Regions from separate parts of the Thalassotalea sp. Y01 genome, predicted to be linked through region 2. Evidence: predicted binding sites of a transcription regulator. Region 2 holds the regulator's gene; the other holds the start of a gene.
What was found. Region 2 encodes NrdR, which represses ribonucleotide reductase genes. Its sites were predicted from a motif close to AAACACNANATNTNGTGTTT; they were not measured.
Positions count from the first base shown of each region.

Region 1 (4,436 bases), on a different contig from region 2:
GCTGAATACGATAAGCAAAATCTATTAACTTTGCTTGACGTGTTTGCTTGAGGTGCATGCGTGAGGCGGTTGCGGGTTTACTTAAAACGTTCATTGTTATTGAAGCTATTTGAACTCATGTCTGCGCTGTCAGGTTACTGCGCAGTGGTTTTCAATCACAGTACTCACTCTTATACATAAAAACTTGCACATACATGCTCAGGCCTAAAACCTAGGGCCTAAATTCTGGCCATAAAAAAAGAGAAGGCCATGCCTTCTCTTTTTATTGATAGATAGCCAGGCAAGATTAAATCTTACATGCACCGCCTTCACAACCATCATCCATATCGCCTTGGCTGTCATCAGCACCATCGCGGGTATTATGGTAATACATGGTTTTAACGCCAAGTTTATAAGCAAGCAATAAATCTTTAAGGATTTGCTTAACCGGCACTTTACCGTTTTCGAATTTACTAGGATCGTAGTTGGTGTTTGCAGAAATCGTTTGGTCAACGAATTTTTGCATAATAGCAACGAGCTCAAGATAACCTGTGTTATTTGGAATATTCCAAAGTAACTCGTAGTTGTGTTTCAATCGCTCGTATTCAGGCACAACTTGCTTCAATACACCGTCTTTTGACGCTTTAACTGAGATTAAACCACGTGGTGGTTCAATACCGTTAGTTGCATTAGAAATCTGTGATGAGGTTTCTGACGGCATAAGTGCTGAAACGGTCGAGTTACGCACACCATATTGCTTAATGCTTTCACGCAAACCTTCCCAGTCAAGATGCAACGACTCAGAACAGACTTTGTCGACTTCTTTTTTGTAGGTATCAATCGGTAAGATACCTTTAGAAAGTTTGGTTTCGTTAAATAGTGGGCACGCACCTTGCTCTTTCGCTAACTGATTAGATGCTTTAAGCAAGTAATACTGAATCGCTTCGAAAGTTCTATGTGTTAGGTTGTTTGCACTACCATTTGAGTAGAACACGCCATTTTTGGCTAAGTAGTATGCGTAGTTAATGACACCAATACCTAAGGTACGACGACCGACAGTGGCATTTAATGCCGCTGGTACTGGGTAATCTTGATAATCTAGTAAGCTATCTAGCGCACGAACCGCTAAATCGGCTAAACCATCAAGTTCGTCTAACGACTCAATTTTACCTAAGTTAAAGGCTGATAGAGTACATAGCGCGATTTCACCATCTGGATCATTAACATGAGCAAGTGGTTTCGTAGGAAGGGCAATTTCCAAACATAAGTTTGATTGACGAACCGGAGCCACTTTTGGATCAAACGGGCTGTGCGTATTACAGTGATCAACGTTTTGCAGGTATATACGACCTGTTGACGCACGTTCTTGTGCAAACAGGGTAAATAGCTCAATGGCCTTAATGCGCTTCTTACGAATAGTCGAATCGTTTTCGTATTTAACGTAAAGCTCTTCGAATAGTTCTTGATCTTCAAAGAAAGCGTCATATAAACCAGGTACGTCTGACGGGCTGAACAAGGTAATGTATTCGCCTTTGATCAAACGCTGATACATGGTTTTGTTAAATTGAACGCCGTAATCTAAATGACGTACACGGTTCTCTTCAACACCACGGTTGTTTTTAAGAACCAATAAGCTTTCAACTTCAAGGTGCCAAAGTGGATAAAACAAGGTTGCTGCGCCACCACGTACACCACCTTGTGAACAGCTTTTAACCGCTGTTTGAAAGTGTTTGTAGAATGGAATGCAACCAGTATGGAATGCTTCACCGTCACGAATCGGGCTACCTAGCGCACGAATACGACCGGCATTAATACCAATACCTGCACGTTGTGAAACGTATTTTACAATGGCGCTTGATGTGGCATTAATCGAATCAAGGCTATCACCGGTCTCAATCAATACACATGATGAGAACTGGCGTGTTGGTGTACGTACACCAGCCATAATAGGCGTTGGAAGTGAAATCTTGAATGTCGAAATAGCATCGTAGAAGTCACGTACATAGCGCATACGAGTATCTTGTGGGTACTTAGCAAACAAACACGCTGCAACTAATACATACAAGAACTGGGCACTTTCATAAATCTCGCCGGTAACTCGGTTTTGCACCAAGTATTTACCTTCAAGCTGCTTAACCGCACCATAACTGAAGGTTTTATCACGATCATGGTCAAGGAAAGAGTCCATTTCAGCAAATTCTGCAGGGCTGTAGTCAGCCAGCAAATGCTCATCATACTTACCAAGTTCAACCATTTTTTGTACGTGATCAAATAGCTCTGGCGGCTCATACTGGCCGTAGGCTTTTTTACGTAAATGGAATATCGCTAAGCGAGCTGCCAAGTATTGATAATCTGGTGTTTCTTCTGAAATTAAATCAGCGGCAGATTTAATGATGGTCTCATGGATATCTTCCGTTTTGATGCCATCGTAAAACTGGATGTGTGACTTAATTTCTACTTGAGATACGGAAACTGATTCTAATCCTTCCGCTGCCCAGTCGATTACCTTGTGGATTTTGTCTAAGTCGATAGGCTCTTTTTCACCGGTACGCTTAGTGACAAAAAGGTTGTTGTTCATGAATGACCTGTCTTTATAGTTTTTATACATAGCTTTGATTTGTATGCAAAGGGCAGTAATACGTGATCTGCGTTCCCTGCTTTTTTATTTGTAGTTATTGTTATTTATTAGCGCTGGCTCGCAGCCACACAGCTTCATGCCGCGTGTATTTTTTACCCTGATTGCACACTTTTACAACAAAAAGCGATGCACAATATGTTGGGGTTTTTAATGTATCTAGTCACAAGATAATGAGGTTTTGACCTTAATGCAACCCCAATAAATAGTGAATAAATTGTGGAAAAATCACTTGCGCTTTCCCGGTTAGTAACAACTTACATTGTGCGCTTTGTTTCTAAAGAGAATCGCAAAAAAGCAAGATCTTTTTTTCGCTAAAAAATTTTTTTTAAGATCTTTTTGGTTGTTTTTTGACCTTGTTATACTAAAAACGACTATTCAATTTAAATGTTTTTTAAAACAGTGAGTTATAGGCTTGGGCGATCTTTGGCCTGATCATCGATACCAAGAATGTGCAAAGGGTGAGCGACGCAATAATTTGCTTGCCATCTGGCTAATTCTTGTTCGTTTTTAATATAACCCCATTTGGCAATCACGGTAGTCATATCCGCACGTCGACCAGCCTGGATATCACGCTCTGCATCACCAAAATACCAAATGTCTTTGCTCGCCACACCAAGGGCTTCACTGGCCAGTAACATTGGCGCAGGGTCCGGTTTACGTTGTGGTAACGTATCGCCGCTGACATTAATGATCGATTGTTTAAATTCTGGGTACTGCAACATTAATGGATCGGTAAGAAACGCGGGCTTATTTGTGACCACGCCCCAAGGCACATTTTGACGTTCAATTGCATCTATAAGCTCAACTATGCCGTCAAACGGTTTGCTATGAACGGCAATATTATCGAGATAGTAATCGAGAAATTCTTGGCGCAATTGCTCGCGGTCAAAATGCACCAGTTGCTCGGCAAAGCCAAGATCGAGCAATGGGTATACACCATCGGATGCAACTAATCGATATTGTTCGTATGAGACGTGCTCAAAGCCATATTTATCCATCAAATAATTGAGGCACGCACCTAAGTCTTGTGCGGTATCAAGTAGGGTGCCATCAAGATCAAACAACACGCCTTTAGCTTGGCTTAGCATAATTTTGGTATCCGTAAGTTATTCGGCAATTTTTTGACAAGCGATAAGATAATTAACATCCAAACCATCGCCCAATTTATGATTCTCTGTCACTGGATTGTAATGAATGCCTGTCGCATCAAAACATTTTAAATTAACATTTTCGGCCCAGCCGATAAGCTCACTCGGTCGAATAAACTTGTCCCAATCGTGGGTGCCATTTGGTACGATTTTTAATACTTTTTCGGCGCCAACTATCGCGAATAAGTAGGATTTGATGGTTTTATTTAATGTAGAAAAAAACACATAACCACCGGGTTTAACCATGTCGCTGCAGGCTTTCACGATTGATGCCGGGTCAGGCACATGTTCAAGCATTTCCATACAGGTTACGACGTCAAACTGCTCCGGGCATTGTTCGGCTTTTTCTTCAACGGGAATTTTTTGGTAATTGAGGTCAACACCGCACTCTAAAGCATGCAGCTTGGCAACATTTAACGGCTCTTCACCCATATCAATACCCGTTACCTTAGCGCCGAGTCGGGCCAGACTTTCAGCGAGAATGCCACCGCCGCAACCAACATCGATAATGTCTAAGTCAAATAAGTCACCAACATGTGACGTTATAAAATTTCGACGTAAAGGATTGATCTGATGTAGCGGCTTGAAATCACCTTGTAAATCCCACCATTGGTGAGCAACGGCTTCAAATTTAGCGATTTCTTCAGGGTTAACGTTCAAAGGTTTTGACA
Region 1 is NZ_JABBXG010000002.1:396,068-400,503, reverse strand. It holds gene nrdA (class 1a ribonucleoside-diphosphate reductase subunit alpha) at 287-2,557, opposite strand; gene HII16_RS04570 (HAD-IA family hydrolase) at 3,022-3,705, opposite strand; gene ubiG (bifunctional 2-polyprenyl-6-hydroxyphenol methylase/3-demethylubiquinol 3-O-methyltransferase UbiG) at 3,724-4,436, opposite strand, start outside.
Region 1: nrdA (class 1a ribonucleoside-diphosphate reductase subunit alpha) is a predicted target of NrdR. The motif match lies at 2,744-2,763, and genes of this name have one in related genera.

Region 2 (4,436 bases):
CTAGCCGTTACGCAAAGCAAACTGTTTATAAAGGCCCGAAAGGGCCTTTATTGTTTGTTTTGTTTGTTAAAAAAGGTATTTTTTGTAGAACTTGCCGCTTTCATCACAAAAAGCGCATTTTTTAGCTAAATAAGTCTAAAAAGACCGTGTACAACAACGGCTCATTCGGGCAAAATAAAGCCAATTTTTTTTCTATCCAACTTATCAGAGGAAATTCCATGCTAACTCGTGATATGAACATTGCTGATTTCGATGCAGAATTGTACCAAGCAATGACTAATGAAGTAGAGCGTCAAGAGCATCACATTGAGTTGATCGCGTCTGAAAACTACACCAGTCCGCGCGTTCTTGAAGCACAAGGTTCACAATTAACTAACAAATACGCCGAAGGTTACCCGGGCAAGCGTTACTACGGTGGTTGTGAGTTTGTTGATATCGCAGAAGAGTTAGCCATCAAACGTGCCTGTGAATTATTCGATGCCGATTATGCCAATGTACAACCACACGCTGGTTCTCAAGCAAACTCAGCCGTATTCATGGCATTGTGTACCCCAGGAGCCAAAGTGTTAGGTATGAGCCTTGCGCATGGTGGTCACTTGACGCACGGTAGTGGTGTTAACTTCTCTGGTAAACTATACGAACCAATCCAATACGGTTTGCACCCAGAAACTGGCGACATTGACTACGCAGAAGTTGAGCGTTTAGCGGTAGAACACAAGCCAGAAATGATCGTTGCAGGTTTCTCTGCATTCTCTGGTATCGTTGATTGGGCTCGTTTCCGTGAGATCGCTGACAAAGTTGGCGCTTACCTTATGGTTGATATGGCTCACGTTGCTGGTCTTATTGCTGCGGGTCTATACCCGAACCCACTTCCACATGCACACGTTGTTACTACAACGACCCATAAGACCCTTGCCGGTCCTCGTGGTGGCCTTATTCTTTCTGCATGTGGTGATGAAGCTATTTACAAAAAGCTTAACTCAGCGGTATTCCCTGGTGGTCAAGGTGGTCCTTTGATGCACATCATCGCTGCCAAAGCTGTTGCTTTTAAAGAAGCACTTGAGCCTGAATTTAAACAATATCAGCAAAAAGTATTAGATAACGCCAAAACTATGGTTCGCGTTTTACAAGAACGTGGTTACAAGGTGGTATCAAACGGTACTGAAAACCACTTATTGTTGTTAGATCTAATTGACAAAGACATTACTGGTAAAGACGCTGATGCGGCACTAGGTCGTGCGTTTATCACTGTGAATAAGAACTCGGTTCCAAATGACCCGCGTTCACCATTCGTAACCTCTGGTTTGCGTCTAGGTACACCAGCGATCACTCGTCGTGGTTTTGCTGAAGCAGAAACAGCAGAGCTGACCGGTTGGATTTGTGACATTCTTGATGACATCAATAATGAGCAAACAATTGACGCGGTTCGCGAGAAAGTGATCGAGCTTTGTTCTCGTTTCCCTGTTTACGCATAAATTGTCGTAAATCGTGATAAAAAAATGGTCGCACTTTGCGACCATTTTTTATTTTGTTAAAGTGTCGTTATAACTCTATTTTATTCTGGAAAACTATGCATTGTCCGTTCTGTTCCGCTACAGAAACTAAGGTAATTGATTCACGCTTGGTCAGTGACGGCCATCAGGTACGTCGCCGTCGTGAATGTTTGGAATGCCGTGAAAGGTTTACCACCTTTGAAGGGGCTGAACTGGTGATGCCAAGAATCATTAAACGTGATGGTTCAAGAGAACCTTTTAACGAAGACAAATTGCGCAGTGGTTTATTACGTGCATTAGAAAAGCGCCCAGTTAGCATTGAAGAAATTGAAGCGTCAATTAATAAACTCAAATCAAAATTGCGAGCAACAGGCGAGCGCGAAGTGAGCAGTGAATTGCTCGGTAACATCATTATGGATGAGCTAAAGTTGCTGGATAAGGTCGCTTATGTACGATTTGCCTCTGTCTATCGTTCTTTCGAGGACATTAGAGAGTTTGGCGAAGAGATTGCTCGTTTAGGTGATGATAAAAATTCAGGGTAATAACCTACACTTATCAAATCATGATAGATAGCCACGAATATTACATGCAGTTGGCAATAAAGCTTGCCGACAAAGGACGATACACCACATCACCAAACCCAAGAGTTGGCTGTGTCTTAGTGCGCGACTCGGTAATCGTTGGTCAAGGATTCCATGTTAAAGCGGGTCTTGGTCATGCCGAAGTTAACGCCATTAAAGATGCCGGCGAAAAAGCCACTGGCGCAACGGCTTATGTCACCTTAGAGCCTTGCAGTCACTTTGGCCGCACGCCGCCGTGCGCGCAAGGTTTGATTGACGCCGGTGTGCGTCAGGTTGTGTTTGGCATGCAGGATCCAAATCCCTTGGTAAGTGGGCGCGGCATTAAGATGCTGCAACAAGCCGGTATTGATTGTATCGGCCCGGTACTTGAACACGCGTGTCAGCAACTCAACCCAGGCTTTATAAAGCGCATGACCCAAGGGTTACCCTTAGTACGTTGCAAACTAGCCGCAAGCCTTGATGGTAAAACCGCAATGGCCAGCGGTGAAAGTCAATGGATAACCTCACCTGCGGCGCGTCGAGATGTGCAATCTTATCGCGCACAAAGTTGTGCAATCATTAGTGGTGCTGATTCGGTAATTACCGACAACGCACGATTAAATGTACGTTATCAGGAGCTTAGTAACGTTAATGGCTCAAATAATAGCGATTTAAGGCAACCTGTAAGAGTCATCATTGACACAAAGCATCGTTTAACGCCTGATTTAGCGTTATTCTCCATTGATGCACCAATAATTTTAATTCGTACAGAGCTTGAAACTGAGCACAACTGGCCTCATTTTGTTGAACAGATGCAAGTTAAGCAAGCTAATGACTTTGCTGATTTGCCTGATCTGATGCTAAAGCTTGCAGAGCGTGGCTTAAATGAAATCTGGCTCGAAAGCGGACGGCGTTTAGCCGGCGCATTTTTTGCGGCAAATTTGGTTGATGAGCTGATCCTGTATCAAGCCCCAAAATTGCTATCCGATGATGCGATGGGGTTATTGCAGGTTCCGGGTTTGAACTCGTTGTCAGCGGCGATAAATCTTGATATCAAAGACATCCGTAAAATAGGCCAGGATGTACGTTTTATTTGCCATATTGTTAAAGACTAATTTAACAGCTTAGTTTCGAAATTTATTAGGAAATAGTATGTTTACCGGAATTATTGAAGCCTTAGGATCTATTGCTTCGATTAGCGTTAACTCACAAGGTGCTCGCATTAAAGTTAATGTCGGCAAATTGGATATGAGTGATGTCAAACTGGGCGATTCAATCGCGACCAACGGCATTTGTTTAACTGTTGTTGACTATGACAAACAAAGCTACAGTGCCGATGTTTCTATGGAAACATTAAAGCGAACTGGCTTTGCTCATTATCAAGCTGGCGATAAGGTAAACCTTGAAAAAGCGATGTTACCGACCACCCGATTCGGTGGCCATATTGTCAGTGGGCATGTCGATGGTGTTGCCACCATTCAAAGCATAGAGCAAGTTGGCAACGCAACCGAATATTGGCTCGAATTGCCACATAGCCTAAAACAATATGCGGCAGAAAAAGGCTCTATTACTGTTGATGGTACCTCATTGACCATAAACTCAGTTGCAGATAATCAATTTCGCTTAACAATTGTGCCGCATACAATTGAAGAGACTATTATTAGTAGCTATCAAGTTGGTAGCCAGGTGAACCTTGAAGTTGACGTGGTTGCTCGATATTTAGAACGTTTGCTGTTTTGTCAAAATGAATCAGCAAGCAAAACCTCTGGCGTAACAGAAGAATTGCTGATCAATAGCGGTTTTATGAAAGGTTAAATTTATGAAGTTAAATACACCACAAGAAATCATTGAAGATATCAAACAGGGTAAAATGGTTATCTTGATGGATGATGAGGATCGTGAGAACGAAGGCGATTTCATCATGGCAGCAGAAAAAGTAACGCCAGAGGCGATTAACTTTATGGCCACCCATGGTCGTGGTTTGATTTGTATGCCAATGTCACGAGAAAAGTGTGAAAAGCTGAAGTTGCCTTTAATGGTTGATAAGAACGACGCTCAGTTTACCACCAACTTTACGGTATCTATTGAAGCCGCTCGCGGTGTCACTACCGGTATATCCGCTGCAGACCGTGCGACAACAGTACTTGCTGCCTGTGATCCTGAAGCGGACCATCGCTCTATTGTCCAACCTGGGCATATCTTCCCGTTAATCGCCAAAGACGGTGGCGTATTAAATCGTGCAGGGCACACCGAAGCCGGTGTTGACTTAGCTCGCATGGCTGGTTATGAATCTGCGGCGGTTATTGTTGAAATTCTTAATGAAGACGGCACCATGGCGCGTCGACCAGATTTAGAAGTCATCGCCGAAAAACATGATGTGAAG
Region 2 is NZ_JABBXG010000009.1:105,779-110,214, reverse strand. It holds gene glyA (serine hydroxymethyltransferase) at 219-1,475, shown strand; gene nrdR (transcriptional regulator NrdR) at 1,571-2,035, shown strand; gene ribD (bifunctional diaminohydroxyphosphoribosylaminopyrimidine deaminase/5-amino-6-(5-phosphoribosylamino)uracil reductase RibD) at 2,056-3,168, shown strand; gene HII16_RS13485 (riboflavin synthase) at 3,206-3,868, shown strand; gene ribBA (bifunctional 3,4-dihydroxy-2-butanone-4-phosphate synthase/GTP cyclohydrolase II) at 3,873-4,436, shown strand, end outside.